Regions from separate parts of the Sphingomonas sp. C3-2 genome, predicted to be linked through region 3. Evidence: predicted binding sites of a transcription regulator. Region 3 holds the regulator's gene; each other region holds the start of a gene.
The links. Region 3 encodes LexA, which represses DNA repair genes until DNA is damaged. Its sites were predicted from a motif close to GTTCCNCNCTTGTTCT; they were not measured.

Region 1 (10,688 bases), 1.5 Mb from region 3:
CAACATCGACCAGCCCGGCATCGACAGCGTCGGCTCCACCGGCGTCGGCGCCTCGGCCTTTGCCGGCTACAACGTCGCGCTCGGCAATGGCCTGTTCGTCGCCCCCGAAGCGAATATCGACCTCAACACCGCCGATGCGCACCTGACCAACGGCGTCGACACGCTGCGCTACCGCGCACGCTGGGGCTGGGGCGTCGGCGCCCGCGCGGGTTACGACATCTCGGACAGCACCGCCGCCTATGTCCGCGCCGGCTATGCCCGTGAGCAGATCCGCACCACCGTCACCGGCCTTTCGGACAAGACCTGGCTCGACGGCGTGCGCGTCGGCGGCGGCCTTGAAACCAAGGTTGCCCCGCATGTGAAGGTTCGCGCCGAATATAACTATGTCAATTACGACAAGGGCGTGAGCAACACCCAGGGCCTGCTGGGTCTCGTCTACGGCTTCTAAAAGCCTTGGGCGCGGCGCCCCCGCTTCCCCCCTCTTAGCGGAGCGTGGCGCCCGACGGACGGGCCGGAACGTAAATGTTCCGGCCCGTCTTCGTTTCCGGCCCGCTCAGGCGGCGATCCGCAGCGCGCCATCCGCGCTCACGCCGCGGTCGCGCCCGGCCAGCTTGGCGTCGTACAGCAATTTGTCGGCCAGCTCGAACGCGCGATCAAAATCGACCGGCGCGGCCGCGCCCGCGACCAGATCGACCACCCCCAGGCTTGCGGTAACCCGCCGCGTGATGATCGGCACCCGGCGCGCGACAACCGTTTCGATCGCCCGCCGCCGGCGTTCGGCCTGCGCATGCGCATCCTTCCCCCGCACCAGCAGGACGAATTCCTCGCCACCCATGCGAAAGGCCTGCACATCATGGCTCGGCTGCAGCGCCTCGGCGGTCGCCTTCAGCACCATATCGCCCACGCCGTGGCCATAATCGTCGTTGATCGCCTTGAAATGATCGAGGTCGAGCATCGCCATGCTGGTAAAGCCGCTCGCGTAGAGTTCCTGGAAATGCGTCTCGATCGCGCGCCGGTTGAGCAGACCGGTCAGCGCATCGCGCTCGGCCAGCCGCTCGAGCAAGGCCGCCTCGGTCCGCGCACGGTCGCGCTGGTCCTTCAGCGCCATGAAGCGATCCGCCACGCCCATCGCGGTCGACAGCACCTCGAACACGCAGCCGAAATAGAAAAGCATCATCGCATCATGATTGTCGAGCGTGGGCACCAGCCCGGTGATCAGCCGCGTCAGCCCGACCAGCACCATCGGCGCCCAGCCCACCGCCTGGAACTTCGCCGCACGGCTCCCGCGCAGCAGCGCATCGATCATCGCGCAGACGAAGATCAGCAAGATGGGCGCGAACGCCGCGGTATAGAGCGTCGATTGCACCGGGCGCGCGACGAACGGAAAGGCGGCGTGGAAGCCACTCAGCGCCGCCGCGCTGAGCGCGCACCACGGCAAGGCGCGCCGCAGCCAGGGGTGCATCCGCCCCGGCTCGATGAAACCATAGGTGAACATCGCCCCCGCCGCGACCGAAAGCCCGAAGATCAGCGTCGCCATCCAGCTCAGCGTCATCACCGGCACATCGACAAGCGCCGCCGCCAGCCCCGAGGAAACGACCACCGTCGCCAGCAGCGTAACCGCCAGCGCCGAATGCCACAGCACGAACGGCTCGCGCAGAACCCGGTAAAAGGCCGCGTTGAACATCAGCGGCATCGCGAGCATCCCGCACAGTGCCGCGAGGAGCAGCAGCTTGCGCAGATGATCCGCGCCGTCCGCCGGATCGGCGGGGGCGAGATAGGCCCGCTCCAGCGTCATGCGGTGGCTCGGCCGGTCGAACGCGACGATCAGCTGCCGCGTTTCGACGGATATCTCGGGCAGCACGATGCGGAACTGGCCATCGGCCTTCGAATTCTGCCAGGCGCCGGGCTCAATCGCCGTCTCGCGCATCCCCCCATCGGCGTCCAGCATCAGGACATGCACCCGCTCCAGCGCGGCGCGCCGCGTCAACAGATAGCGCGGTGGCACACCCCCGGCCGCAAGCTCGAAACGCAGGAGAACCCGTTCGTCCTCAATCGAAAAAGCCCGCCCGTCGCAGTGCCAGCGCACGGCCGACCCTGCCACCGCACCGAGGCTTTCGGCCAACGCCCCCGAGGCCCAGCAACCGCTGCGCGTCTCCAACACCGCCCCCCGCGCGGACGCCGGCGTCACCCCCGCCAACGCCAGAAAGGTTAGCAGGAAAACAGTCACCAGAAGATGGCGGACACGCTCGCACATGCCCCGCCCCTATCAAAAAATGCTTAGGGGCGGGTTAAGTTTGTTAATTTTTCAGAGTTGCTGCGCCTCAGCCGATGCCGCCGCGCTCACAGAATTCGGCCCGATGCCAAGCAAGATAAGGCGCATGTGACGTGCACACCCCGATACGACGATCCGGATCACAGCCAAGGGCAAGCAAATCGTCCTTACTAATGTCAGGGCCCAATAGCATGTCACCCGCGTCGCTGAATGAAATAAGGAAGCGGTCGAACAGCGCGTCAACATTGGCGACGAGCAGCAGCCCATTGAAACGGTCGAGCCGCTCAACATTGGAGGCCACGCGCCAGGGTTTGATATGCGATGCGCGCAGCGCCGGGCGAATTGCACAGTCTGTAACGCAGCATCGCGCATTCCACTGATCAAAAAGGGCCTCGCGGAAGGCCCCCTGGCCGACGCGAGCCTGAATGAGCTGATCCTTTTGGGTCACGGTGAGTACGGGGTCATCCATCACCCGCTGCTGGACGAGAAGGTCGAGCCGGTTACGGATTTCAGCGGTCAGCCAGTATTTGCGGGCGACGCCGAACGCCCCAGTCGATAGCGGCGTGAAGCCCAACCGAAGGCAGAAGCGGCGATATTCGTCCTCGAGCACCGGTTCGAGCACTGGAGGATGACCAATGATCGCGTTGATCGCACGATTGGTTAATCGCCCATCGCGTGCCTCATTGGCAGCGTGCTTTCCAAAACTGTTGTCGGCATAGCCGATGAAGCGTGACGGGGCGAATGCGATGCCATCCGCTGTCGTATAAGGAAGAAAACAGGTGCCGCGCCTGAGGAGGCCGAGGTACGCCATGTAGTCATCGGTCTGATGCTCGACACGCACAGCCTCCAGCATTGTCACGTTGGCGCACAATTGTTCGAAACGGGAGACCAATTTGATCTTCGCATCGTTCGCTACAGCATCAACCTCGGCGCGCGCAGCATTGCAGAGCTCAACGAAACGTGCAGTGGTGCGGCGAATACGTTCGGGCGGATCGTCAAGGCTCGCAACTAAGAACCATGTTCGAGCTGCGGCTCGGCCCGTCGCCACCAATGGCACGGCTTCAAGTCCGGTCAACTCGGCGAACTGCTGTTCACGGACATCCGGCGCAGAGCGACGGCCGCGTAGCCAGCCTTGACGCAACAGATGCAACCCGCCGTTTGCATCGCGTGCGATACCAGACAAACGGTTATAATCACCGGCGATCGGTGGTGCGTTGATCTCAACCGCCCACTCGTCACCAGTCGGATCGAGACCAAGCTTTACATCGCAACCAGTCGCGCGGTGGCGCGCCTGCAGCCAGACCGAGTGGTTGGAGATTCTCCGAATTGCACCATCTATGGGATCGGTGCCGAGCGCCTCATGCCAGCGCTGGAACGCACGACGAGAAATTTCAGGATCGGTGATAAGACTCATCTGCGGTTTGATTAGCCCCAGCGTTTGCGCAAGCGCATCATACCCCGGTTCGAACGCGCCGATCTGCTCGCACGACCAGTCGACCAACCCCTCGAAAGACATGGCAAGCCCAATCTTGGCTGGGATGAGGGCGGCGAAGGGCGAGAGATGATTGTCGTGGTGGCGTAACTCATCGTAGACACGACGCGTCGCGGTTCCGTTGATCTGGACGGTATCGAGTTTGACGCAGAACTCACCGGACTCGCCTATCCCAACTGTATAGGCCAACTCCTTGGGCGCGTCAGGTCGCGGATAGATGCGCGCCCAAGTATAGGGCTTGAAGCGCTGCGCCATATCAGTTGGGCGCGAGAGCTTGCGAACGAATCCTTCCGGAAAGAGCCGAGCCTGCACCGCGCGCGCCCAGTCCGCCGTCGCCTCATAGCTTTCGACCAACATATTGTAGGCAGCGTCCTGTTCCTGATCGCCCCTCTTACGCTCCAACCGGCTCAGTTTCGCTAGCAGTTCGAAATGCTCAGCGCGGATCCCATGATCCATTCAACATCTCCCGCACTTGATATGTGACCGCTTTATGCACTGGAGCGGCAAGGCGTGGCCCACTCAAACCATTAATCGCCGTGATATGAACGATGTCATTTTCGGAGCGCATGAAGGAGCCACACAACTGGAATGAAGGTAATGCCGACGGCAACCATCGCCACAGTAATGATTCAGCACCCCCTCAAACGCTCATGAAATCGGGATAGCGCCCCAGCAATTCGCCGAATTCATTGTCCGAGACATTGAACTCGAAATATTGCGCGTCGGGCGTCTGGCGCAGGCCGTAGACATTGTCCCACGACCAGCCCGGCGCGCCGTTTTGGGGGTGGATTTCCCAGCGTATATGGCAGAGCGCGGAACCGCCCGAGACGGGTTCCACGCGGTGCTCCGCCATGCGGATATCGACGCCGAGCCCGCTGCGTTCGAACCGGTCGAGATGCGCCTGCACCGCGGCATCGGCATCGGCGCGGTCTTCCATGCGCGAGACATGGCCGAGCGTGAACGACACATAGGGAAAGCCGTAATGGTCGACGAGCCGCCCCGCGCCGCCCGTTGCCATCGCCTCGCCATAAGACCGGCAGAAAGCCGCCGCGCGTTCAAGATCCATCATCCTCTCCCCTATTTCTCTGCTTTGCGCGCGATCAGACCGGCGGCCCGGGGCAAAGGCAAGCGCGCAGACTGTCGCGGAGCGCTCATGCCGCGCGCCCGCCCCAGGCGCGCCCTGCCCCCGCCCCCTGCCCCGCCCGCTGCCCTTCCCCCCTTGCCCCGCCGCCGCCCGCGCCCCATCTGCCATTTTTGCGGAACGAAGCGCCGCGCGCGGCCTTGCGCGGCGGGAACAAATCTGGAACACACACGCCCATGCTGACTCATATTTCGGTGCGCGGCGCGCGCGAGCACAATCTCAAGGGCGTGGATGTCGAGATTCCGCGCGATACGCTCACCGTCATCACGGGGCTTTCGGGTTCGGGCAAATCCTCGCTCGCCTTCGACACCATCTATGCCGAGGGGCAGCGCCGCTATGTCGAGTCGCTCTCGGCCTATGCGCGCCAGTTCCTCGAGCTGATGCAAAAGCCCGATGTCGACCATATCGAGGGGCTCTCCCCCGCGATCTCGATCGAGCAGAAGACAACGTCGCGCAACCCGCGCTCGACGGTCGCCACCGTCACCGAGATCTATGACTATATGCGCCTGCTCTGGGCGCGCGTCGGCATTCCCTACAGCCCCGCGACCGGCGAGCCGATCGCCGCGCAGACCGTCAGCCAGATGGTCGACCGGGTGATGGCGCTGCCCGAAGGCACGCGCGCCTATCTGCTCGCCCCCGTCGTGCGCGGGCGTAAAGGCGAATATCGCAAGGAACTCGCCGAATGGCAGAAGGCGGGCTTTACCCGCGTGCGCATCGACGGCGAATTCCACGAGATCGAGGACGCCCCCGCGCTCGACAAGAAATACAAGCACGATATCGAGGTCGTGGTCGACCGCGTCGCGGTCCGCCCCGGCATGGAAACCCGGCTCGCCGACAGTTTCGAAACCGCATTGAAGCTTGCCGAGGGGCTGGCCTTTATCGACTTGGCCGACGGCGTCGTTCCGGGGCGCGAGGGGGAGGCCGAGGCCGGCGGCCAGATGAAGGGCGCAGGGATTCCCGCCAACCGCATCGTCTTTTCCGAAAAATTCGCCTGCCCCGTCTCGGGCTTCACCATCGCCGAGATTGAACCACGGCTCTTTTCGTTCAACGCGCCGCAGGGCGCCTGCCCGGCGTGCGACGGGCTCGGTGAAAAGCTGTTGTTCGACGAGGATCTCGTCGTCCCCAACCATGCGCTCTCGCTCAAAAAGGGCGCGGTCGTCCCCTGGGCCAAGTCCAACCCGCCCAGCCCCTATTATATGCAGGTGCTCGGCTCGCTCTCGCGCGAATTCGGCTTCTCGCTCGACACCCCCTGGGCCGATCTGCCGGGCGAGGTGCGGCTGATCATCCTCCACGGCACCGGCGGCAAGCCCGTGACGCTCCGGTTCGAGGACGGCAAGAAAAGCTATGAGGTGAGCAAGCCCTTCGAAGGCGTGATCGGTAATCTCAACCGTCGCCTGCTCCAGACCGAAAGCGCGTGGATGCGCGAGGAACTGGGCAAGTACCAGTCGTCCGCCCCGTGCGAGGTGTGCCACGGCGCCCGCCTCAAGCCCGAAGCGCTGGCCGTCAAGGTCGGCCGCTCGACGATCAGCGACGCGGTCCGCCTCTCGGTGGTCGACGCGCTCGCCTTCTTCACCGCGCTCCCCGAAAAGCTGGGGGACCAGCAACGCCAGATCGCCGAGCGTATCTTGAAGGAAATCGTCGAGCGGCTGGGATTTCTCAACAATGTCGGGCTCGATTATCTCAACCTCGACCGCACCAGCGGCACCTTGTCGGGCGGAGAAAGCCAGCGCATCCGGCTTGCGAGCCAAATAGGTTCGGGATTGTCCGGCGTTTTGTACGTTCTGGATGAGCCGAGCATCGGCCTCCACCAGCGCGACAATGATCGCCTGCTCGAAACGCTGAAACGCCTGCGCGATCTCGGCAACACCGTCCTCGTCGTCGAGCATGACGAGGATGCGATCCGCACCGCCGATCATGTCATCGATATGGGGCCGGGTGCCGGCGTCCATGGCGGCCGCATCGTGGCGGAGGGCAAGCTTGCCGATATCCTTTCCAACGAAGAAAGCCTGACCGGCGATTATCTCGCGGGCCGCCGCGCGGTGCCCGTCCCGGCCAAACGCCGCAAGGGCTCGGGCAAGAAGCTCACCGTCCACGGCGCCACCGCGAACAATCTGCAAAACGTCACCGCGTCGATTCCCTTGGGCACCTTCACCTGCATCACCGGCGTCTCGGGCTCGGGCAAGTCGAGCTTCACGATCGACACGCTCTACGCCGCCAGCGCGCGCGCGCTCAACGGCGCGCGGATCATCGCGGGCAAGCACGACAAGGTCTCCGGGCTCGAGCATCTCGACAAGGTGATCGACATCGATCAATCACCCATCGGCCGCACGCCGCGCTCGAACCCTGCCACCTATACCGGCGCGTTCACCAATATCCGCGACTGGTTTGCCGGGCTGCCCGAGGCCGAGGCGCGCGGCTACAAGCCCGGGCGCTTCAGCTTCAACGTCAAGGGCGGCCGGTGCGAGGCGTGCCAGGGCGACGGCGTGCTCAAGATCGAGATGCACTTCCTCCCCGACGTCTACGTCACCTGCGATGTCTGCCACGGCGCGCGCTACAACCGCGAAACATTGGAGGTGAAGTTCAAGGGCAAGTCGATCGCCGATGTGCTCGACATGACGGTCGAGGACGCCGCCGAATTCTTCAAGGCCGTGCCCCCCATCCGCGACAAGATGGCGATGCTCGCCGAGGTCGGGCTCGGCTATGTCAAGGTCGGCCAGCAGGCGACGACGCTCTCGGGCGGCGAGGCGCAGCGCGTCAAGCTCGCCAAGGAACTCGCGCGCCGCGCCACCGGCAACACGCTCTACATCCTCGACGAACCCACCACCGGCCTCCATTTCGAGGATGTCCGCAAACTCCTCGAAGTCCTCCACGCGCTCGTCGAACAGGGCAACAGCGTCGTCGTGATCGAGCATAATCTCGACGTCATCAAGACCGCCGACTGGATCATCGACCTAGGGCCCGAAGGCGGTGTCAAGGGCGGAGAAATCGTCGCCGAAGGCCCGCCCGAGAAGGTCGCCGAAAACCCGCGCAGCTTCACGGGGCACTATCTCAAGCCGCTGTTAGAGCGCGGCAGCGAGCGGGTGGCGGCGGAGTGATTCCGATTTTCGCAGTTACGACGTTGTATCCACCCGCCCGGGAAATTACGGCGTCGTTGCTGAGACTCAGCTAATCACAAAGCCCTATTTCGCGGCATAGCTTGCGACAAACCTCGTCAATCACCCGCGTCATACCGAGGACCGCATCAACCGCGCGCTGCAACCTGCCTACAAGCCTTTCGCCAAAGAGTTCATAAAGAAAGGCCGCGATGCCTTCGGTGGCCAGCGCGGCAATCAGTTGATCCGCCGCGGCGCTGATCACCTCGCCCGGCGTCGGGATGCCGATTGCGGCAAGCGCGGCGCGAAACGCCGCCTTGAGCGATTTTCGGCAGACGGTACACGAAAGGTCGGCCGTCGCCTCGTCATAGTGACGGCGCGCCCAACCGACGAACACGCGAAAGCGTTCCCCCGCCCGCCCGAACAGACCGATGCGCAGCGTCTCGACGCCCTCGTTTATGGGCCCGGCAAAGACTGCAACATCGGACAGTACGTCCGCCAGGTCAGGGGAGTTGATACCCTCGTTGATCGCTTCGAACGGCGCGCCGTCCTGCGCCTCTAGCCGCTCAATCAGGACAAGAGCATGGCCAAAATTGCCGTCTGCGGGCGGAGGTAGCGCGATGCGGATACTGGCCTCGCCTTGCGCATCCAGACGAAGTTCAAACTCGTTGATGAAGTGCATCACCGCCTGCCCCCTCTGCACCAAGTTTCGCCGACATCGCCCGCTACAGCCCCAGCCCCTGCTTGTTGACGGCATCGCGCGCGGCTTCGACCGCTGCGCCCTGTTGCGCCTGTGCGGCCTGCGTCATCTCGGCCACCGCCGCCTGGCTCGTGATCGCGACGTTGAAGTTCGATGCCAACGCGGGGTTCTGGTTGTTCGCGCCGATCTCGTAGGACACGACGTTCAGGCACGGCATCACCCGGTCGGTCGTGATATTGTGGCTCGCGCATTGCCCGTAGCTTGAATTGTCCTGCGTTATCCGCTGCCCGTCGCGCGAGCGCACGATCCGGCCCCAGCGGCCGCCCGCCTGCGTATCGAACCCACCATATTTGGCGGCCAGTTCCTTTTCGATGCTGTCCACCGGCAATTCCTTGCCCGCGGTATATTCGGTGCGGCGATCAACATGGACCACCCGTTCCTGCCCCGCCGGCCCGACCAGCCAGACATTGACCTTCTCCAGCCCGGTATCGGCATAAACGTCGACGCGCGGCATGGATCCGCCCCCGGGCAAGCTGACCGTGCTGTTTCGGCTGTTGATCGCAAAGCTGGCATTCTTGCACTGGAGCACATTGCGCACTTGCTCGGCCGTCATGCCCTGGCGAATCCCCATGATGTCGTCCGCGGGCTGCCCTTCGGGCGCGGTCTGCCCCTTCACCGTATCGCAATCGACCTTCGGCGCCGCGACAGCGGGGGCCGCCGCGACATCGACCACCTCGGCCGGAACGCCGCCATTTGCGGCCTCGGTTGCATTGTCGCCGCCACCGCCACAGCCTGAAAGGACAAGCAATCCACCCCAGAGGATCATCTCGCTGCGCATGTCTCACTCCTTTCGGATCAGGGATACGCAAGCCACTTGCCGAGACGCCACGCCGCCATCGGCGCCCATGCGCTGCCCGGATATGGCACCGCACCGGGGCCCGCACGTCCGGCTGCGCGGCGAAGGACGCCGGGCCAGCGTGGCGTGGGTCGTTGCCCCATGGCAACAAGGTGCCGTGAACGTGCGGACGATGCAATGCCCGCGCCCTGTGGGAAAATAGCCATTACGCCCCGATCGGGCATGATGAACCCGGACCCAGGATCGCCCGCCACCGCGACGGGGATCGACAACGGGGGTCGGGAGACGGCCATTCCCGGCTATTCGGCGTCGCGTGCGCCCTCGGGCTTGTTGGTGTCGACCACCGCGTCGAGATGATCGGCATCGTCCTCAATCTCGTCGGAATCGGCGTCGCCGCCCAGATCGGGGAGCAGGTCGGTCTGGATCAGCCCTTCGGCCGGGCCCTCGCTTTCCACCTCCAGCATCTGCGCGCGCTGCTTTTCGTCGTAATCGTCCTTGATCCAGCCGGGTTTGTTCTTGCCGTTCAGCGCCGCGCGGGTGGGTGCATCGCCAAATGCCGTCGCCGCGTCCCTGAATTCCTCTTCCACCTGCTTGCGGTCGATCGCCACTGGCACCTCCACGGTCGGCCCGCCGCCGGCCGGCGCGGCCCTGCCCCGCCCTTATACCACAATTTGCCGAAATGCGTGCGCGGGCACCTGTGGATAACATCGGGGATTATGGGGATAAGTTTGCGCCTGTGCCCCGCCCCCTCGCGAATCACGCCCGCCCTGCTGCGGCCCCACCCGCCGCGCCGCGCGCGCACGACGTGACGTCACACCGGCTTTTTTCGCATGATTTCCAGTGCTTCTGTTGTTGTGCTGGGTTCATGCAACCCCAGCCACTATGGCTGCGTTGAAGGGGGGGTCTCATAAGACCACAAGAATCAAAGGGAATTTGTCATGCGTAAATTCATGCTCGCGCTCGGTGCCGTTTCGCTCGCCATCCCCGCGTCGATGGCGCTGCCGCTCACCGTAGACAAGGCGGAAGCACGCAAGCACCATCGCTACAAGGAATGGCGCGGCCGTGACGGTCGTACCTATTGCCGCAAGTCCGACGGCACCACCGGCCTCATCGTCGGCGGCGTCGGCGGCGCGCT
Region 2 (10,688 bases), 590 kb from region 3:
CCATTCATTATTGATATTGACTTGCAATAGTGATGCAAGCCACCATCACCTTCCAAGCCGAAGGGATGACTCATGCACGACAGCGCCGAACAGATTTTCGCGGATATCGCGGCTCACCCCACGCACCAGAACGGCCGTCTGCTTGTCTTTGCAATCCGGCGCATGGCCGTGGGCGGCCTGCACGATGCGCACGCGACGCATGCGGTGCTGGCGCATTTCGGGCTTGGATATAGGCGACCGCTCATCCTGATGCGCGCCATGATGGCGGAGATCGCGCGCGCATCGCAGCAGACGATCAAGATCGCGCCGTGCTGCTGCCTGCGCATGACCGGCGACGAAGCCGCCCTGCTGCAGGTGGTCGAGCAGGCATGCGGCAACCCGCACGGCGCGCACGCCATGCTTCAGAAGCTGATGGGCACCGATGCCTGCCTTGGCGTGCTCACCACCGCACAGGCGGTGGCGCAGGCCTTTCACGACTTGGGCCGCCCGCTTGCGCTGTTCGGCGCGCGCAACGTCTGACGCACATCAGGCGGAGGCTTTTTCGCCCTCGCCTTCAGCGTCACCATTCACCTTGCCCGCGCTGCCGATCGAACTGTCGATCAGGCCGCTGCGCATCATCAGCCAGAAGAGGAGGATACCGGGCACCGCCGCGAGCGTGGTGAGCAGATAGAAGTTCACATAGCCCATCGCCTCAATCAGCGCGCCCGCCGTCGTGCCGGTGAGGAAGCGGCCAATGATGCTCGCCGCCGCCGAGATCAGCGCATATTGCGAGGCGGTGAAGCGTAGGTCGGTGAGCGCGGAGAAATAGGCCACGACGGCGACGCCGCCGATGCCGCTGGCGAAATTCTCGAACCCGATCGCGCCCGCCATGCCCCAGTTGCTGTGGCCTGCCTGTGCGAGCAGCGCGAAGCTGAAATTGGAAACCGCCATCAGCACGAGGCTGAGCAGCACCGAACGCTTCATGCCAAGCCGCGCGTACAGGAAGCCGCCGATGAAGATGCCGATCAGATAGGCCCAGAATCCGACGCCGATGTCGTAGATCGCAATTTCATCGTTGGTGAAACCAAGATCGTCGAACAGCAGCCGAAAGGTGAGATTGGCGAGCGTATCGCCGATCTTGTGGACGAGGATGAAGAGCAGCACGAGCATCGCGCCCTGCCGCTTGAAGAATTCGACAAACGGCCCGGTGATCGATGCCGACAGTTCGGCCAGCCCCTTGCGCTGGCTGGCTTCGCGGTGGCGTTCGGGCTCCCCCATGAACAGCCCGGTCAGCATCGCCGGGAGTGCAAGCCCCGCACAGGCGAGATAGGCCGCCTCCCAGCCCATGCGTGAGGCGACGACAAGCGCCAGTGCCCCCGCCCCGGCAGATCCGATCCGCCAGCCATATTGCGACATGCCCGATCCCGCACCCAGCTGGCGCGGCTTGAGCAGTTCGATCCGGTAGCCGTCGATCACGATATCGAAGGTGGCTCCAGCCGCACCGACGAGGATCGCGGCATAGGCCGTCTGCAACAGACTTGTCTGCGGATCGACAAGCGCGAGGTTGATGACTGCGGCTATCACGAACACACCGGCAAGCAGCAGCCACGAAACGCGCTGCCCCAGCCGCCCGAGCACGGGAATGCGCACGCCGTCCACCACCCAGGCCCAGAGCCATTTGAGGTTGTAGACCAGAAAGGCGAGCGTGAAGGCGGTCACGGCCTTCTTGTCGATCCCGTCCTGCGCCAGCCGAGTCGTCAGCGTCGCGCCGATCATGGCGAACGGAAAGCCCGAGGATATGCCGAGGAAGAAGGACGCAATCGGCGCGGCTTCGGTATAGGGGCGCACCCCTTCGGGCAGGCGCGCGCGCCAACCCATGCTTTCCGTAGCGTTACTCATGCACACCCCCCGAAGACGCGAAATTTCGGAGAAACTAGCGGAAAATTGCGATATGCATAGAGGCAGTTGGCGGGTCGGTCGCGCCGAGGCGGCCGCCCGTCGCGAGAGGATGTGAAGGGCATGAACGCGCTTACCCCCACGCCCGGCCAATTGGCCCTTGCCGATGCGATTGCCCATGGCTGCCCACGCAAGGGCGAGGCGATGACCTTCGTCCCCGCCAGCGCCTATACCGACACGGCGCGCTTCGCGACCGAACAGACGCGCATCTTTGCCAGGCGCCCGCAGGTGATTGCGCCCTCGGCGCTCCTCCCCCAACCCAATATGGCGGTCCCGCATGACGGTTTCGGCAAGCCGCTGCTCATCGCGCGCGATGCGGACGGCAAGGCGCATGTCTTCCTGAATGTCTGCCGCCACCGGGGCACGCGGCTGGTGGAAGGCGATGATCCCGTCTGCGCCGCGCGGCTCGTCTGCCCCTATCATGCGTGGAGCTACAAGCTGGATGGCTCTCTGGTCGGCCTGCCCCGCCCCGAAAGCTTTCCCGGTTTCGACAAGGCGACGCACGGCCTGCGTGCGCTCCCCAGTTTCGAGGCCGGTGGCCTCATCTGGTTCTCGTTCGACGAAGCCGCCGATTTTGCCGAGGCAGAGACGCTCGCGCATGATTTCGACGCCTTTGCGCTCGGCCAGCAGCACCTCTTTGCCCGGCGCACGCATGATGTGCCCGCCAACTGGAAGCTGATCATGGACGCGTTCCTTGAAAGCTATCACGTCCAGCGGCTGCATGCGGGGACGATCGGCCCCTTTTTCCAGGACGGGGTGACGAGCGGCGACACGATCGGGCCGCACCAGCGCTCCGCCGTCGGGCGCGAGGCTACGGTGGCCGCGCTCGATGCCGCCGACTGGCAGGCGCTGCGCGCCTCGATCACCTTCGCCTATCAGCTGTTTCCCGCAACCGTGATCATCCTCAGCCCCGATTATGTGAACATCATGGTGCTGATGCCGCAGGCGGTGGACCGCGTGCTGGTGGAAGATTTCATGCTGATCCCCGAACCGCCCACCACCGACAAGGCGCGCGATCACTGGGAACGCAGCTGGAAGCTGCTCGATCAAGGCGTTTTCGCGGGCGAGGATTTCCGTGCCGCGGCCCTTGGCCAGAACGGACTTGCATCGGGCGCGCTCGATCGGATGACGCTGGGAACGCTCGAAACCGGCATTCGCCACTTTCACGACACGGTCGAAGCTGCTCTGACGCCGTAAACGCTTTGCATCCGGCGCAACTGGCGATAATGCGCTGATCAAATTCGCGCGCCGGGCGCCTTGTCGATATCGCCGCGCGCCGATCCTGTCTTACGTCGGAGATAAAGTCTTGGCACCGCCACCCAAAACGCCCTTCCGGGGGCCGAAAGCCAATGGTCCGCGCGGAACCGCTGCACGCCCCGGCCGCCCTGCCCGTCCAGCCCCCAATGGGCCGCGTGGCGCGGGCGCCAAGCCCGCCGCGCCCAAAAAGCCCGCCAATCCACGCCCCGAAAGCGAGCGTGACGGCAGCCGTATCGCCAAGCTGCTGGCCCGCGCCGGTGTCGCATCGCGGCGTGAAATCGAACGCATGATCACCGAAGGCCGCATCGCGCTCGATGGCAAGACGATCGACACGCCTGCAACAATCCTGAAATCGCTCCACGGCATCACGGTCGATGGCACGCCGGTGCAGCAGCCCGCGCCCGCCAAGCTGTTCCGTTTCCACAAGCCGCGCGGCGTCTTGTCCACCGAGCGCGATCCCAAGGGCCGCCCCACCATTTACGACCGGCTGCCTGCGGGGCTGCCGCGCCTGATGCCGGTCGGACGGCTCGATCTCAACACCGAGGGGCTGTTGCTCCTCACCAATGACGGCGAACTGAAGCGCCAGCTCGAACTGCCCAGCACCGGCGTCGTGCGCACCTACCGCGCACGCGCATTCGGGCAGGTTTCGCAGGAACAGCTCGAAGACCTGATCGAAGGTGTCGAGATCGACGGCATTCGCTATGGCTCGATCGACGCCAATCTCGAACGCCGCACGGGCGCCAATACCTGGATCGAACTCAAGCTGACCGAAGGCAAGAACCGCGAAGTCCGCCGCGTGCTCGAATATCTGGGGCTTGAGGTCTCGCGCCTGATCCGCACCAGCTACGGCCCCTTCGAGCTTGAGGACATGCCGGTGGGCGCGGTCGATGAAATTCGTCGCCACGACGTGATCACTTTCCGCAACACGCTGAAATCATGAGAATCGTTTCCGGCGAATGGCGCGGGCGCCCGTTAAAGGCGCCCGAGGGCAAGGCAACCCGTCCGACGAGCGACCGCACGCGCGAAGCACTGTTTTCGATGCTCGTAAGCCGGTTGGGGGATTTTGAGGGGCTGCAGGTCGCCGATCTCTTCGCCGGAACGGGCGCGCTGGGCCTGGAAGCGCTGTCGCGCGGCGCGGCGCACTGCACCTTTGTCGAAACCGATCGGCAGGCGGTGACCGCGCTCAACGCCAATATCGACGCGCTGAAGGCGAGCCATCGCACCAGCGTGCGAACCACCTCCGCCGCCGCCTTTACCGGCGGGCCGTTCGATCTGGTGATGATGGACCCGCCCTATGGCAAGGGGCTGGGGCAACAGGCGCTGAACCGGTTGGTCGAAAGCGGCTCGCTGGCCGCCGGCGCGCTGGTCAGCCTTGAAACCGGCGTAGGCGAAGAAATTTCGGCCCCGGCGCTGACGCTCGAGGCCGAAAAAAAATACGGCAAGGCGCGGCTCCTGCTGTTCCGCGCGGGCTGAGCCTGAGGCTCAGCCCCGTCCGCGCAGCGTGATGATCGCGATCAGGCTGACGAGCGCGGCCACGGCGAGATAGACGCCAACCCAACCAAGCCCGCCCTGATCGGCAAGCGCCTGCGCCGCCACCGGGGTCAGCGCCCCGCCGATGATGCCGCCGACATTGAAGGCGATCGACGATCCCGTATAGCGCACCCGCGCCGGGAATAGCCCCGGAAGCCAGGCGCCAAGCGGACCGTAGACAAAACCCATCACCAGAAGCGCGAACGACAGAAAGGCCCAGATCGCAAGCAGCGATCCGCTGGCGAGCGCGGGCGCGAGCAGCATCCCGGTCAGGATCGCGCCCACACAGCCCCAGCCGAGCACCCGGCCCGCGCTGGTGAGATCGGCGAACCAGCCCGACAGCGCGATGCCGAGTGCCATGAACAGGATCGCGGCGAGCTGCACGCCCAGAAACGCCTCGCGGTCATAGCCAAGCGAGGTCGTGCCATAGCCAAGCGCAAAGGCCGTGGTGAGATAGAAGATTGCAAAGCAGACGACCGCACCGAAGGTGCCACCCAGCGTTTCGCGCCAATGATCACGGAAAAGCTCCGCCATCGGCACCGAAGGCGGGGGGCCTTCTTCCATCGCCTCGGCAAAGGCGGGGGTTTCAGTGAGCTTCAGCCGCACCCAAAGGCCAAGGCCGACAAGGATGATCGAGGCGAGGAACGGCAGGCGCCAGCCCCAGGCTTCAAACTGTTCGGGCGTCAACACCATGCCAAGGATCAGGAACAGGCCGTTCGCGGCGATGAAGCCCACCGGCGCACCGAGCTGCGGTACCATGCCGAAGCGCCCACGCCAGCCCGGCGGCGCGTTTTCGACCGCGAGCAGGGCCGCCCCGCCCCATTCGCCGCCAAGGCCAAAGCCCTGGCCGAAACGCAGAACGCACAAAAGCAGCGGCGCCCACCAGCCGATCGACTGATAGGTGGGAAGGAAGGCGACAAGCAGCGTCGATCCGCCCATCAGCATCAGCGAGGCGACGAGCGTCGACTTGCGTCCGATCCGGTCGCCGAAATGGCCGAACACGCTGGCGCCGAGCGGACGCGCGATAAAGGCAACGCTGAGGCTGGCATAGGCGGCGAGCAGTTGCACCGACTTGGATTCCGCCGGGAAGAAGAGCGGGCCGAACACCAGCGCCGCCGCCGTCGCATAGATGTAAAAGTCGTAGAATTCGACCGAGGTGCCGACCAGACTGGCCAGCAGCACCCTGCGGTTCGAAGGCGCCTCAGCCCCTGCATTGATTGCACCCGTCGCCATCGTTCCTCCCTTGCTGGCCTGCCCTTAGCTCCGGCCCCGCCATTTTCGAAAGGGAATTTCTGAATTTTTGCGGCGAGCGCAATCTTGATCGCGCGTCATCAGCTCTGGGCGAACAATTTTGTGCCCACCACGCCGCAGACGATCATCGCCATGAACAGCATCTGCACCGTGCCGACACGCTCGCCGAACAGGATCGCCCCGCCGATGATGACGCCCACCGCGCCAAGCCCGGTCCAGATCGCATAAGCGGTGCCCGCCGATATGCCCTTCATCGCCAGCGACAACAGCCACATATTGACGAAGGAAAGCCCGATCGGAACGGCGGCGGCCGCAAATGTTTGCTGCACCTGCGCCCATTTCAGGCTGAGCGCCCAGATGATTTCGGTGACAACGGCAACAGCCAGGATAACCCATGCCATGGGGGAACGGCCCTTTCACGAAAACGGGCTCGTTCGATCCGGTGCAGCCGGAAACCCGAAAGAGGCGGCACCGCCAATCGCCTTAGACAGCGGTCATCGGCCGGTCAATTCGCCTTAGTCCGGCATCGCCGTCGCCTGCGCCGGGGCGATGGTGAGCGCCGCGCCGAGCGATGCTGCAATGATCGCGCCGATCGCCCCCCATTGCACCACGCTCAGCCGTTCGCCCAGAAACACCAGCCCCGAAAGCGCACCGATCGCCGGCTCCATGCTCATCAGCGTGCCGAATACGCGCGTGGGCAGACGGGTAAGCGCGATCATTTCCAGCGTATAGGGAAAGGCAGACGACAGGATGGCAACCGCCAGCCCCATCGGCAGCACCGCCGGATCAAGCAGCGCCGTACCGGCATGGGCGACGCCGATGGGCACGATCAGCACCGCCGCCACCAGTGACCCCCATGCCACCGTGCGCGTGCCATGATCCGCCCCCGCCTTTTGCCCGAAGACGATGTAGAGCGCCCAGCAGGCGCCCGCCGCCAGCGCGAACAGCGCGCCCACCGGATCGACGCCGTGCGCGCTGTCCCCGATCGGCAGCAGCAAGGCGATGCCGCCAAGCGCGAGCAATACCCAGAGGAAATCGACCGGCCGCCGCGATCCAAGAATGGCCACCGCAAGCGGCCCGGTGAATTCCAGCGCAACCGCGATGCCCAGCGGCACCGTGCGGAGCGCCATGTAGAAAAGCAGGTTCATCCCGCCAAGCGATGCGCCGTACAGGATGATCGGCCACCAGCCGCCCCGCGCAGGCATGTTGCGCCACGGCCGTGTCAGCACCAGCAGGATGGCCGCAGCAAAGAACAGGCGAAGCGCCGTCATCCCGGCCGGGCCCACCAATGGAAACATGCCCTTGGCGAACGATGCGCCGCTCTGGATCGAAACCATCGCGACGATCAGCAGCGCAATCGGGAACGCCACCTGTGCAAGCGCGCTTTTGCCCTGGTTCATGATGCGGGCGAGTCGAGGCGGAACTGGATCATGCCCGGGGCATCCGGGAGGCGTGGATTGCAGTCAAGCGCCATTGCCCTGGCGGCATTCGTTCCCTAACTGTTCACGCATGAGTCTTCCCGTCCCCTCGCCCGACCAAATGCCCTATCTTACCGGCCTCAACGATCCGCAGCGCGAAGCCGTGCTGACGAGCGAAGGGCCTGTGCTGGTGCTGGCGGGGGCCGGCACTGGCAAGACGGCGGCGCTCACCGCGCGGCTGGCGCACCTCATCTACACGCGCAAGGCATGGCCATCGGAAATTCTGGCGGTCACCTTCACCAACAAGGCCGCGCGCGAGATGAAGGAACGCGTCGGCCGGCTTGTGGGCGACGCGGTTGAAGGCATGCCGTGGCTCGGCACCTTTCACGCGATCGGCGCCAAGATGCTGCGGCGGCATGCCGAACTGGTCGGGCTGCAGACCAATTTCACCATTCTCGACACCGACGATCAGTTGCGCGTGATGAAGCAGCTGATCGCCGCGGCCGACCTCGATGAAAAGCGCTGGCCCGCCCGGCAGCTGGCCGGGCTGATCGATAGCTGGAAGAACAAGGGGCTGACGCCCGCCGATATCGATGCGGGCGACAGCGAGATGTTCGCCAATGGCCGCGGGCGCGAACTTTATGCGCTGTATCAGGAACGGCTGCGCGCGCTCAACGCATGCGACTTCGGCGATCTGTTGCTCCATATGCTCACCATCCTGAAGCGCGACCGCCAAGTGCTCGAGCAGTATCAGGAACGGTTCAAATATATCCTGGTCGACGAATATCAGGACACCAACGCCGTCCAATATCTCTGGCTCCGCCTGCTGGCGCAGCGGCGCAAGAACATCTGCTGCGTGGGTGACGACGATCAGTCGATCTATTCCTGGCGCGGCGCGCAGGTGGAAAACATCCTTAAGTTCGAAAAGGATTTCCCCGGCGCCGCGATCATCCGGCTCGAACAGAATTACCGCTCCACCCCGCACATCCTTGGCGCGGCATCGGGCCTCATCGCCCATAATGGCGGCCGGCTGGGCAAGCAGCTGTGGACCGAAACCGACGCGGGCGAGAAGATTTCGGTTCTGGGTGTGTGGGATGGCCCCGAAGAGGCGCGCCGCGTGGGCGACGAGATCGAGGCGCATCAGCGCCGCGGCGGCTCGCTCGACGATATCGCCATCCTCGTCCGCGCCCAGCATCAGACGCGCGAATTCGAAGACCGGTTCATCTCGATCGGCATGCCCTACCGCATCGTCGGCGGCTTCCGCTTCTATGAGCGGCAGGAAATCCGCGATGCGCTTGCCTATTTGCGGCTGGTCAACCAGCCGGCGGACGATCTGGCGTTCGAACGGATCGTCAACGTCCCCAAGCGCGGGCTGGGCGACAAGGCACTGGCCAAAATCCATATGCTGGCGCGAATGGAGGAAATTCCGCTCGCGCTGGCGGCAACGCGCATCCTCGACACCGACGAGCTCACCCCGCAGGCGCGGCGCGCTCTCGGCGGTTTCATTGGGGATGTCATGCGCTGGCGCGACATGGCGAACGACCTGCCCCATGCCGAACTGGCCCGCCAGATCCTCGATGAATCGGGCTATACCGCGATGTGGCAGGCCGAAAAATCGAGCGACGCGGCCGGGCGGCTTGAAAACCTCACCGAACTTGTCCGCGCGATGGAAGAATATGAAACGTTGGGCGCGTTCCTCGAACATGTCAGCCTGGTGATGGACAATGACGCCGCCGCCGAGGACACCAAGGTGACGGTGATGACGATCCACGCCGCCAAGGGGCTTGAGTTCGACACCACCTTCCTTGTCGGGTGGGAAGAGGGCATTTTCCCGTCGCAGCGCTCGCTCGATGAAGGCGGCAATGCCAGCCTCGAGGAAGAACGCCGCCTCGCCTATGTCGCAATCACCCGCGCACGGCGCAAATGCGTGATCATCCACGCCGCCAACCGGCGCATCTATGGCCAATGGACCAGTTCGATCCCCTCGCGCTTTGTTGCCGAACTGCCGCCCGAACATGTCGAGGCGGAAAGCTCGCTTTCGGGCGGCGAAAGCCTGTGGCGCGCCAATTGGTCCGAACACAGCGATCCCTTTTCCAACCTGGCACGCGGCGGCGGTCGCGGGCCCGGCTGGCAGCGCGCTGCTGCAGGCGGCCAGTTCTCGACGCATCCGCAGCGCGCGGCCGAAGCACGCGCCAGCGCGGTGAGCTTTGGCAACAAGGGGCGCAGCGACATGACGCTGGGCCTGCGCGTGTTCCACCAGAAATTCGGTTACGGCATCATCGCAGAAATCGAAGGCAACAAGCTGGAAATCGATTTCGATACCTCGGGCCGCAAGCGCGTGATGGACAGTTTCGTCACGATTGCGTGACGAAACCCGGCATCGCCTGTTTCGCGGAGGATGCTTCGCGGTATAGCTAGGCGATGTCCTTGAGCCTTTCCGAAGCCGAATCCCTTGTCCGCGACGGGATCGCCGATCTGCGCGGCGGCCGCCTGACCGACGCGAAGGCGCGTTTCGAGCGTGTGATCGCCGCCGATACGAGCCTGCCCAAACCCTGGTTGCTGCTCGCACAGGCCTGCCATCATCTGGGCGACGCCAGCGGCGAGGAAGACGCGCTTGACAAGTTGCTCTTGACCGACATGCGCAACCTTGCCGGGTTGCTGATGAAAGCCGATCTGCGTGCCCGCGCCGGGGACGACCGGGCGGCATCCAGCTTTTACCGCACCGCGCTCAACGTCGCCGGGATCACGGACAATGTGCCGCAAATGCTGGTGCCCATGCTCCAGCGCGCCGAGGCCTATCTGAACAGCGCCAGCGCACGGTTCGAGGCCCATCTGGTCAATCGGCTCGGCAGCGCGGCCGTGCAGCAGTCTGGACTTGGCGGGCGCGTACGCCAGTCGGTCGATCTGCTGCTCGGCAAATCCACGCTTTATCTGCAGCAGCCGTCCTCCTTCTACTTTCCTGGCCTGCCCCAACGCCAATTTTACGAGCGCGACGAATTTCCCTGGCTCGCCGAGATCGAGGCGGCGGTTCCCGCGATGCAGGAGGAACTGCGCGCGGTACTGGCCGAAGGGCATGAGTTCACACCCTATGTCGAGGGCTCACCCGATCGCCCGCGCCCGAACAACCACCTGCTTGGCGATCCAAGCTGGGGGGCGTTCTATTTCTGGAGGAATGGCGCGCGCGTGGCCGAAAACGCCGCGCGCTGCCCACGCACTATGGCTGCGCTCGACCATGCCCCCCAGCCCATCATCACCGCGCGTTCACCCATGGCGCTCTATTCGGTGCTCAAGCCCGGC
Region 3 (10,688 bases):
TGCAAGCGACTCCTGCTTTCCAAGCAGCACGAGCACGTCAAATATTCCCGGTGAGGTCGCACGCCCCGTCAGGGCAGCCCTGAGCGGTTGCGCAACCTTCCCCAGACCAATTCCGGCATCTTCAGCGACCTGGCGCACCGCATTTTCCAGTTCAGGTGCGGACCATTCTGCCGAGCTCTCCAAGGCGGCACCCGCTTTTGCCAGCAGGGTTGCCGCTTCGCCTCCTACCAGAGTCGAAGCCTTTTCGTCGAGCGAAAGCGGGCGCTTTTCAAAGAGGAAAAGCGCGCCTTCGGCCAGTTCATCGAGTGTCTTTGCACGCGGTTTGAGCGATGCCATCGCCGCGGTCAGCAGGGTGATCTGCGCATGGTCCAGCGTCACGCCAAGCCGGCTTTCCACGCGCGGGGCAACCAGCGTTGCCAGACGCGCATCATCGCCTTCGCGAATATAATGGCCGTTCAGATTTTCGAGCTTCTTGATGTCGAAGCGCGAAGGCGAACGTCCCACGCCGGCCAGGTCGAACCATTCGATCGCCTGCTCGCGGCTGATGATCTCATCGTCGCCGTGGCCCCAGCCGAGGCGGAGCAGATAATTGCCGACCGCTTCGGGCAGCAGGCCCATCTCGTCGCGGTACGCGTCCACGCCCAGCGCGCCGTGGCGCTTGGACAGCTTGGCGCCGTCATTGCCGTGGATCAGCGGAATGTGCGCGTAAACCGGCTCGTCCCAGCCCATCGCGCGGATGATGCCGAGCTGGCGGAAGGCGTTGTTCAGATGGTCGTCGCCGCGGATGACATGCGTCACGCCCATGTCGTTATCGTCCACGACCACGGCGAGCATATAGGTGGGGGTGCCGTCCGAACGCAGCAGGATCATGTCGTCCAGCTCGCTGTTCTGGACGACGACGCGGCCCTGCACGGCGTCCTCAATCGCCGTCTCGCCTTCGTGCAGCGCCTTGAGGCGGATTACGAAGGGGGCGCCCTCGGGGGCCTCGGAAGGGTCGCGGTCGCGCCAGCGGCCGTCATAGCGCATCGGCTGCTTGGCCGCGCGCTGCTGCTCGCGCAGTTCCGCCAGTTCCTCGGGGGTCGCATAGCAGCGATAGGCATGCCCCGATTCGAGCAGCGCGTTCGCCACTTCGGCATGACGCTCGGCACGCGCGAACTGGTAGACGGTGTCGCCGTCCCAATCGAGGCCAAGCCAGCTCATGCCGTCAAGGATCGCGTCGATCGCCTCCTGGGTCGAACGCGCACGATCGGTGTCCTCGATGCGCAGCAGGAACTTGCCGCCATGGTGGCGCGCGAACAGCCAGTTGAACAGGGCGGTGCGGGCACCGCCGATATGCAGGAAACCGGTCGGGGAAGGCGCGAACCGGGTTACAACAGGCTTGTTTTCAACGCTTGCGCCCACGCGCATGTTCTCCACTATGCTTATATGGCCAGAACGACCGGGGACGCCCCTAGCACGGCTTATCGCGCGCTGCAAAAGCCTCAGACGGGGGTTGAGGCTGCATTTTTTTGCATTGCACTTGTTGCAATCGAAACCTGGTTGGAAAAGGAGCGCGATCAGCTCCCGCTCTGGCTGCCGATTGGGCTGGGCGCGGGCATCGCGGCCTGGTTTGTCTTGCCGTCGCAGGCGCATTGGGCAGCGGCAATTTTCACCTTTCTCGCGCTTGCGCTGTTGGGCGTCGCGCTCGGCCTGTTCCGCCGTTCGGGAAAGGCGCTTCTGCTCTTTGGGCTGTCGGGCGCGCTTGGCGTCGCGCTGATCGGCGTGCGTTCTGAAATGGTGGCGGCGCCGCGTCTCGAACGCCCGGTCGTGTCTACTTTTTCCGCCGAGGTCGAAAAGGTTGAGAAACTTCCGGCGCGCGGGCTTGTACGGCTTACGGTCGCGCCCGTGGCCGACGCAAAGCTGCCCCCACGGCTACGCATCAATGTCGTCGACACCGATCCGGTTGCGGTCGTGGTCGCACCCGGCGCACAGATGAGCCTCAAGGCCCGGCTGATGCCCCCGCCCGATGCGGCCGTACCCGGAGCCTATGATTATGCGCGTATCGCCTGGTTTCAGGGTGTCGGCGCCACGGGCCGGGCATTGGGGCCGATCACGCTCCTGTCCGCTGGAAAACCGCGCTGGGGAAGCGATTTTCGCGCCCGACTGACCGCGCATATTCATGAGGCGCTTCCCGGCGCGCCCGGGGGAATAGCCGCTGCGCTCGTGACCGGCGATCGCGGCGCCATCAGCGAAGCGGATGCAGAGGCGATGCGGCGGAGTGGCCTTGCGCATCTGCTCTCTATCAGCGGTCTGCACGTAACCGCCGTGGTCGGCGCGACGATGCTGCTCGTGCTCAAGCTGCTGGCGCTCAGCCCACGCCTGGCGCTGAATGCACCGCTGCTCCTCATTTCAGCCGCCGCCGGGGCTTTGGCCGGCATCGGCTACACGCTGCTCAGCGGTGCTGAGGTGCCGACGATCAGATCGTGCATCGCCGCGCTGCTGGTTCTGGGCGGGCTGGCACTTGGGCGCGATGCGATCACCCTGCGGCTCATCGCCACCGGCGCGTTGTTCGTCCTCCTCTTCTGGCCCGAATCGCTCGTCGGCCCCAGCTTCCAGATGAGTTTTGCTGCCGTCACCGCGCTCGTCGCGCTGCACGAACACCCTCGGATGAAGGCACTTCTCGCGCGCCGCGATGAACCGATGCCAATGACTTTGGCGCGTTCGCTCTTCGGGTTGCTGGCAACCGGCATCGCCGTCGAAATCGCATTGATGCCGATCGCGATGTTCCATTTCCACAAGACCGGTGTTTACGGCGCCCTGGCCAATATCCTTGCCATCCCGCTCACCACCTTTGTCGTCATGCCGCTTGAGGCGCTCGCGCTGGTCTTCGACCTTGTGGGTCTGGGCGCGCCATTCTGGTGGGGGGCAGGGCAGGCGCTCGGCCTGCTGCTCGGGGTTGCGCATTATACGGCGGCGCTGCCGGGGGCGGTGCTCGGCATTCCGATCATCCCCACCGGCGCGTTCGCGCTGACGGTTGCTGGCGGGTTATGGATATGCCTCTGGCGCACGCGCGTTCGCTGGGCCGGGATTTTCCCCTTGGCGCTCGGCATGGGATGGATGCTCGCAACGCCCGCGCCCGATCTGCTCGTCACGGGCGATGGTCGTCATCTCGCCATACGCACGCCAGGGCAGGGCTACGCAATCCTGCGTGATCGCGCTGGCAATTATGTCCGCAACACGCTCGGGGAAAGCGCCGGGACGCAGCAGGAATTGATCTCGCTCGACCAAGCCGGTGCGGCGCGCTGCACGCCGGACAGCTGTGTCATGGAAGTCGCGGATGGGGGACGAACATGGCGCATCCTTGCGCTGCGCAGTTCCTATCTGCTTCCCCGGCAAGAACTCGAACCCGCTTGCGCGCTCGCAAATATTGTCGTCAGCGAGCGCCGCTTGCCGTCCTGGTGCCACCCGGCATGGCTCAAGATCGACCGGAGCCTGCTTGCCAGAACCGGCGGGCTTGCGATCACCCTTGCGGGGCGCCGCGTATCGACTGTCAGGCAACCGGGCAGCGATCATCCATGGGAGAACGCTGCTGTGGGCGCGGTTCAGTAACGCCGTAGCAGTCCTGCCAGTCGGCCTTGGATACGGATCTGATCGGGGCTGTAACGCTGCGGATCATAGGCGCGGTTTGCCGGGTCGAGGCGGACCATCGCGCCTTCGCGGCGGAAATATTTGAGGGTTGCTTCATGGTCCTCGATCAATGCGACAACGATCTCACCATCGCGCGCCACATCGGTTCGTCGGATCAGCGCGTAATCGCCGTCGAGAATGCCCGCTTCGACCATCGAATCGCCCGAAACCTCAAGCGCATAATGCTCGCCCGTTCCCAACAAGGCGGCCGGCACCGAGAGCATGTTGTGGCTTTCGATCGCCTCGATCGGCAGGCCCGCTGCAATGCGCCCATGCAGCGGGATTTCGAGCACGTCGTTCGCCGCCGGGGGAAGCGGACGGCTGAGTTCCGTTGCGGGATTGGCGGCGGGAACCTGCGGCGTGACCGGTGCGGAGGGGGCAGCATCGGCGCGTTCGGGCATCTTGATGACCTCAAGCGCGCGTGCGCGATTGGGCAAGCGTCGGATGAAGCCGCGTTCTTCGAGCGCGCTGATCAGGCGGTGCACGCCCGACTTGGACTTGAGGTCCAGCGCTTCCTTCATTTCCTCGAACGAAGGAGAGACACCCGTCTCGGTCAAACGGTCGCTGATGAAGCAGATAAGCTCATGTTGCTTGCGTGTGAGCACGGCGCGCCTCTCGAATGGAACGAATGAGGAACGTGTAGGAAACATATCGGGCCGCGTCAAGCGAAGCCCGATAGTTCGTTCCTTCCGCTCGCTATCAGGCCGTCCCGATCAATGCGCGCGTCGCCTGCTCGACATCCGCTTCGCGCATCAGCGCTTCGCCGACAAGGAAGCAGTGGACGCCGTGCTTTGCCATCGCGTCGAGATCGTCCTTGGTACGTAGCCCGCTTTCCGCAACGAAGGTGCATCCCGCCGGTGCCTTGCCCACCAGTTCATAGGTGCGCTCGAAGCTGACCGAAAAATCGCGAAGATCGCGGTTGTTCACGCCAATGAGGCGCGATTTGAGCGTGAGCGCGCGTTCCAGTTCCTCGGTGTCATGCACTTCGATCAGCGCGTCCATGCCGAAACGGATCGCCTCGTCCTCGATGGCCACCATTTCGGCGTCGGTCAGCGCCGCGGCGATGATCAGGACCGCATCGGCGCCCAGCGCACGCGCTTCTGCGACCTGCCAGGGGTCGACCATGAAATCCTTGCGGAGCACCGGGATCGAAACCGCCTCGCGCGCGGCGACCAGATAGGCATCGGCGCCCTGAAAATACGGCTCATCGGTCAGCACCGAAAGGCATGCCGCCCCGGCGCGCTCATAGGCGCGGGCATGCGCCGGCGGATCGAAATCGGCGCGGATCAGGCCCTTGGACGGGCTTGCTTTCTTCACCTCGGTGATCACTGCATGGCCGGTGCGCGCCTTGGCATCCAGTGCGGCGCGAAAGCCGCGGGGCGCCGTCTGGCGCGCAGCCTGCGCTTCCAGTTCGCCAAGGCTCGTCAGCGCCTTGCGCCGGGCGACCTCGTCGCGCTTGGTGTTGCAGATTTCGATGAGCTTGTTGGTCATTTATAGGCAATCCAGCAATCAAGAAGCGTGTTGGCCACGCCGTTGTCGAGCACCTCGCGCGCCTCTTCGACGCCGTTTTCCCAGCTGTCGACGCGTCCGGCGACAACGAGTGCAGCGGCGGCGTTCAGCAGCACGGCATCGCGATATGCGCCTTCTTCGCCCAGCAACAGCCGGCGCAGCGCCGCCGCGTTGAAGACCGCGTCGCCGCCGCGCAGCGCTTCCTGAGGATGGCGGGAAAGCCCCACATCCTCAGGCGTCAATCGCGACGTGCCGTGGCCACAGGCGCCGATGCGCACGATCGTGCTGGGCCCGCAGACCGACAGTTCGTCAAGCGGCTCGTCGCCTGCCACCAGCATCGCCGATTCGAGGCCAAGAAGTTCGATCGCGCCGGCAACCACGTTCAGGAAGTCGGGGCGCGCAACGCCCAGCAACTGGCGCTTTACACCGGCCGGATTGCACAGCGGCCCGGTCAGGTTAAAGATGGTCCGGCGGCCGATAGCCTTGCGCACGCCAGCAAGCTTGCCGAGCGCGGGATGATGTTTCTGCGCGAACAAAAAGCCGATGCCGATATCGGCCAGGCTTCGCTCGGCGGTCTCGGACGCGCGGTCGAGGTTCAGTCCAAGCGCTTCCAATGTGTCGGACGATCCCGCCTTGCTCGACGCGGCGCGGTTGCCATGCTTGGCGACGGGCACACCGCAGGCGGCCACCACGATCGCGACCGCGGTCGAGATGTTGAGGCTGTGCGATCCGTCGCCCCCGGTCCCGCACACATCGATGGCGCCCTCGGGCGCGCTCACTGGGATCAGTCGCTGGCGCATCGCGCGCACGGCGGCGGCGATTTCCACCGAGGTCTCGTCACGCTCCGCCATTACGGTCAGAAAACGCTGGATCTCGTCCTCAGCGGCCTTGCCGTCGAGAATGTCGCTGAACGCCGCGAGCGCGGTTTCGGAATCGAGGGGCGCCGAGGCATCGGGCAGCAATACGGAAACAGTCATGCCCGTTCCGCCACCTTCAGCCCGGCAATCCGCATGAAATTGGCAAGCATTTCATGGCCATATTCGGTGGCGATGCTTTCGGGATGGAACTGGACGCCGTGGATCGGCAGCGTTTCATGGGCAAAGCCCATCACCGCGCCGTCGGCCGTGCGGGCATTGACGCGCAGGCACGAAGGCATGCCTTCATCGGGCACGATCAGCGAGTGGTAGCGGGTGGCCGTGAGCGGCGAGGGGAGCCCCTCGAACAGCCCCGTGCCGTCATGCGTGATCGGCGATGTCTTGCCGTGCATCAGCTCGGACGCGCGGATCACCTGGCCGCCGAAATGCTGGCCGATCGACTGATGGCCAAGGCAGACGCCGAGCAGCGGCTTGTTCGCCGCCGCGCACGCAGCCACCAGTGAAAGCGAAATACCCGCCTCATTGGGGGTGCACGGCCCCGGCGAAATCAGAAAGGCATCGGCACCGGTGGCGATCGCTTCATTGGCGCTGATCGCGTCGTTGCGGACAACCTGCACCTCGGCGCCGAGCTCCATCAGATAATGAACAAGGTTCCAGGTGAAGCTGTCGTAATTGTCGATGACGAGTATCATGGCGGGCGCTTTATCCTGTCGCGCGCGCAGGGGGAAGCTTTTGCTTCCTTCCGGGCGCGGCGTTGCTGCCGAAAGAAGATTGCGGGCCCATCGAAAGGGCCCGCACCTTATTGTCCGAAGCGAGCCTCCCCAGCGATGCGGACGGCTTCGCGCGCGGCGGCAAACAGTGCGCCGGACTTGGCCTCGCATTCGCGCTGCTCATATTCGGGGTTCGAATCCGCGACGATTCCGGCGCCGGCCTGCACATGCATCATGCCGTCCTTCACCACGGCGGTGCGCAGGACGATGCAGCTGTCCATCGATCCGTCGGGTGAGAAATAGCCTACCCCGCCAGCATAGGCGCCGCGCGTTTCGGGTTCCAGCTCGGCGATGATCTCGCACGCCCGCACCTTGGGCGCACCGGAAACCGTGCCCGCCGGGAAACCGGCAAACAGCGCGTCGATCGCATCTTTCGACGGATCGAGCTGCCCCACCACGTTCGATACGATGTGCATCACATGGCTGTAGAACTCGACCGTATAGCTCTCGGTCACCTGCACGCTGCCCGCAGTTGCCACGCGACCAACATCGTTGCGGCCGAGATCGAGCAGCATCAGATGCTCGGCGCGTTCCTTGGGGTCGGCGAGCAGGCTGGCCTTGTTCTCCGCATCCTCGGCGGCCGTCTTGCCGCGCGGGCGGGTGCCCGCGATCGGGCGGATCGTCACCTCATTGTCCCGCGCGCGCACCAGGATCTCCGGGCTCGACCCGATGATCGAAAAGCCGGGCATGTCGAGATAATAGAGGAAGGGCGACGGGTTTATCCGTCGCAGCGATCGGTAAAGATCGAAAGGCGGCAAGGTGAAGGGCGTCGAGAAACGCTGCGCCAGTACCACCTGAAATATATCGCCAGCCGCGATATATTCCTTCGCCGCCGCCACCATTTCGCCGTAACGTCCCGGCGCGAGCACCGGGGTTTGGACGATCTCGGGCAAATCCGTCGCGGGCTCTGGCCGCTGCAACGGGGCGGCCAGTCGGGCCGCCGTCGCCTCGATCCGCTCCTCGGCCAGCCTGATCTTGTCGTCGATCGATCCGGGCGTCTCGGGCCAGACCGGGGAAACGAGGAAAAGCTCGTCGGCCAGCCGGTCAAAGATCAGGATCACCGTGGGGCGGACGAACAGCATGTCCGGCAGGCCCAGCGCGTTCTCGGGCGGACGCGGCAGCTTTTCAACCAGCCCCACCGTCTCGTAACCGAAATAGCCGACCAGGCAGGCAAGCGCGCGGGGCAGTTCCTGCGGCACGTCCATCCGGCATTGCAAAACGAGTTCGCGAAGCGCGTCGAGCGCATTGCTCTCAAGCGGTTCGAACGCGGCCTTGTCACTCAACCAATGGCGGTTAACCTCGGCCTTCTGGCCCTCGGCCCGAAATACGAGGTCGGGCGCCAGCCCGATCAGGCTGTGGCGCCCGCGGGTCTCGCCGCATTCAACCGATTCCAGCAGATAATCGCCGCGATCGGCCTCGATCAGCTTCAACGCCGCCGATACCGGGGTGTCGGTATCGGCAATTTGACGCTTCCATATCAGGGCAGGGCGGCCAGCCTCCAGCGCTTCGCGTACAGCAACGCTCATTGTGCCAGGGACTCGCTGCCAGCCAGCTGACGCTTCAGCTTGGCGGCGGCTTCGGCATTGCGCTTCACGCCGAGTTCTGCCTTGGTCGCGTTGACGAACTGCTCGGTATATTCTTGGCCGATCGCGCGGCTCATCTCGCGGCGCAGCAGGTCCACCAGTTGGGGCTGCGTGTTGATGTCGCCGGGCGTGATCTTGTCGAGCCAGACGACGAACCAGCCCTGCTTGCCGGGCGCTTCAAGGTGCTTGGCGCGCTTTTCGGCCATCGAGAAGAGCAGCGTCAGCGGCGGCGCAACCGGGCGGCCCGAAGCGCTGATTTCCGAACGCTTGCCACCGATACGCTCGGGCGCCGGCAGCTTCACGCCGGCCTCGTTCATTGCCTGGGGAAGGGGCATACCCTTGCTCACCTTCGCCACGATCGCGTCGGCGATCGCCTTGGCACGTGCCGAAGCGCGTTCCAGCTTGAACGCTTCGGTCACGGCCGCACGCACCTGCGCCAGCGGGCGCGGCGTCGCCGGGATCACGCGTTCGACATCGGTCAGCGCGTATCGGTTGCCGTCTTCGATCGTTTCGATCGTCGGATCGTCATCGGCCGACATTTCGAATGCGGGTTCAAGGAAGCGCGCAAAGGACGCATCGGGACGGAAGTCTGCATTGTCCGGGTCAACGCCTGCTGCGGTGATTGCGGGCGTGGTGATCGCGGTCAGGTTGTTGGCCTTCAGGATCTCGTCGAAGGTCGCCTTGTCTGCAATCATGTTCTCGATGTTCGCAGCAAAATCGGAAAGTGCGGCGTCGAGCTTTTCCTTCTCAAGCGCCTGATTGATTTCGGCGCGCACCGATTCGAGCGAGCGGGCGGGGATCGTCTTGACGCCGTCGACGCGAATGACGTGCCAGCCAAGGCCCGAACGCTGCGGCGCAAGGACCGTGCCCTGTGCGGCGGCGAAGGCTGCATTCGCCGCCGCTTCGGAGCTGAGCCCGGCAAAGGCCTGCTTGCTCTGTTCGGTCAGCGTCGATGCTTCCAGCCCGGCCTGCGCGGCGGCGGCGGCAAAGCTCGTGCCGCCGCGAACCTTGGTTTCGAATGCGCGCGCGGCGTTCTGATCCTGCAAGATCACCTGCGTGATGTTGCGGGTTTCGCTGGCGGCGTAGCGGGTTGCGTTCGCCTTGTAATAGTCCGCAATGTCGGCTTCGGTCGGCTTGGCCTTCGCGGCCAGCATCGCGCGGTCGAAAACGGCGTAACGGATCACGCGGCGCTCGGGCACCGTGTAGCGGCCGATATTGCGGTTATAATATTGGGTCAGTTCGGCGTCGCTCGGTGCGGCGCCGTCGGTCAGCGCGGCAGAGGGCACGAAGCCGACCATGCCGCTGCGCTCTTCAAGCGACAGGGCGGCATAGGGGCGGGCGAGCAGGGCGGGTACGCGCGATACCGCACCGGTGGGCACCAGCATCTGGCGCGTCAACAGGTCCGAGGCGATGTCGCCGCGCAGCTGCTTTTCGGTCACGCGGCGCTGCGCCAGAACCGAAAGAAACGTCGTGCGATCGAACTTTCCGCCCGGGCCATTAAATGCCGGAATTCCAGCGATCTCGGCGTCGACCAAGCGGCGGCTGACCGCAAAGCCCGCCTGATCGGCAAAGCCGTCAAGTGCGCGGACGTTGATCATCTGTTCCAGCGTCTGTTCGAAACCGCCGGCGTTGATGAAGGTCGTCATGTCGAGCCCCGGCATCTCGCGGCGCTGGATATCCAGCTGGTTCTGCGCGCGCATCTGCAGTTCTTCGCTCGAGATGTCGTGCTTGCCGACTTCGGCGACCACGCCGCTACCCAGCGATGTGCCTGAGCCGTTCATCGAGCCGGAAATGTCGGATCCCGCAAAGGAAACCGCCACTAGGGCGATGAAAATGAAGCTGCCGATCAGCCCGATCTTGGAATTGAAGATGCGCCGGAAAAACTGGATCATGCGATAGCCCGAAGCCCGAAAAAGAAAATGTGAAGCGTTGCTTTAGGCGGCAGAACTTCCCTCGACAAGGTATCGGCGATATTGGCAGCCCCGGAATCACCAAGGAGCATGTAATGGCTTTGCGCAAACTGGTCGCCGGAAACTGGAAGATGAATGGCGATCGTGCCCAGCTGGTTGAACTTGATGCAATTGCTCAGGCCGCTGCCGCCAATGGCAGCGTCGACGTTGCAATCTGCCCGCCCTTCACGCTGATCGCTCCGGCCGCCGAACGGCAGCCGACGCTGGCAATCGGTGCGCAGGACTGTCACGCCGCCCCCAATGGCGCGCACACCGGCTGCATCTCGGCAGCCATGCTGAAGGAAGCGGGCGCCACGCTCGCCATCGTCGGCCACA

Region 1: the regulator LexA is predicted to act here: its motif matches at 5,056-5,071, upstream of uvrA (excinuclease ABC subunit UvrA).
Region 2: the regulator LexA is predicted to act here: its motif matches at 7,464-7,479, upstream of QYC26_RS02770 (ATP-dependent helicase).

The regions. Positions count from the first base shown of each region.
Region 1 is NZ_CP130322.1:1,533,445-1,544,132, forward strand. Features, by position in the region: gene QYC26_RS07480 (porin family protein) at 1-448, shown strand, start outside; gene QYC26_RS07485 (diguanylate cyclase) at 554-2,254, opposite strand; gene QYC26_RS07490 (HNH endonuclease) at 2,322-4,220, opposite strand; gene QYC26_RS07495 (hypothetical protein) at 4,405-4,833, opposite strand; gene uvrA (excinuclease ABC subunit UvrA) at 5,082-8,000, shown strand; gene QYC26_RS07505 (hypothetical protein) at 8,071-8,679, opposite strand; gene QYC26_RS07510 (hypothetical protein) at 8,723-9,535, opposite strand; gene QYC26_RS07515 (hypothetical protein) at 9,853-10,161, opposite strand; gene QYC26_RS07520 (glycine zipper 2TM domain-containing protein) at 10,492-10,688, shown strand, end outside.
Region 2 is NZ_CP130322.1:572,859-583,546, forward strand. Features, by position in the region: gene QYC26_RS02730 (DUF6628 family protein) at 73-519, shown strand; gene QYC26_RS02735 (AmpG family muropeptide MFS transporter) at 526-1,857, opposite strand; gene QYC26_RS02740 (aromatic ring-hydroxylating dioxygenase subunit alpha) at 1,999-3,132, shown strand; gene QYC26_RS02745 (pseudouridine synthase) at 3,242-4,132, shown strand; gene rsmD (16S rRNA (guanine(966)-N(2))-methyltransferase RsmD) at 4,129-4,665, shown strand; gene QYC26_RS02755 (MFS transporter) at 4,675-5,955, opposite strand; gene QYC26_RS02760 (multidrug efflux SMR transporter) at 6,054-6,374, opposite strand; gene rhtA (threonine/homoserine exporter RhtA) at 6,489-7,373, opposite strand; gene QYC26_RS02770 (ATP-dependent helicase) at 7,483-9,759, shown strand; gene QYC26_RS02775 (aspartyl/asparaginyl beta-hydroxylase domain-containing protein) at 9,819-10,688, shown strand, end outside.
Region 3 is NZ_CP130322.1:3,513,751-3,524,438, forward strand. Features, by position in the region: gene gltX (glutamate--tRNA ligase) at 1-1,407, opposite strand, end outside; gene QYC26_RS16715 (ComEC/Rec2 family competence protein) at 1,540-3,588, shown strand; gene lexA (transcriptional repressor LexA) at 3,582-4,271, opposite strand; gene trpC (indole-3-glycerol phosphate synthase TrpC) at 4,366-5,157, opposite strand; gene trpD (anthranilate phosphoribosyltransferase) at 5,154-6,152, opposite strand; gene QYC26_RS16735 (aminodeoxychorismate/anthranilate synthase component II) at 6,149-6,742, opposite strand; gene trpE (anthranilate synthase component I) at 6,850-8,346, opposite strand; gene QYC26_RS16745 (peptidylprolyl isomerase) at 8,343-10,295, opposite strand; gene tpiA (triose-phosphate isomerase) at 10,409-10,688, shown strand, end outside.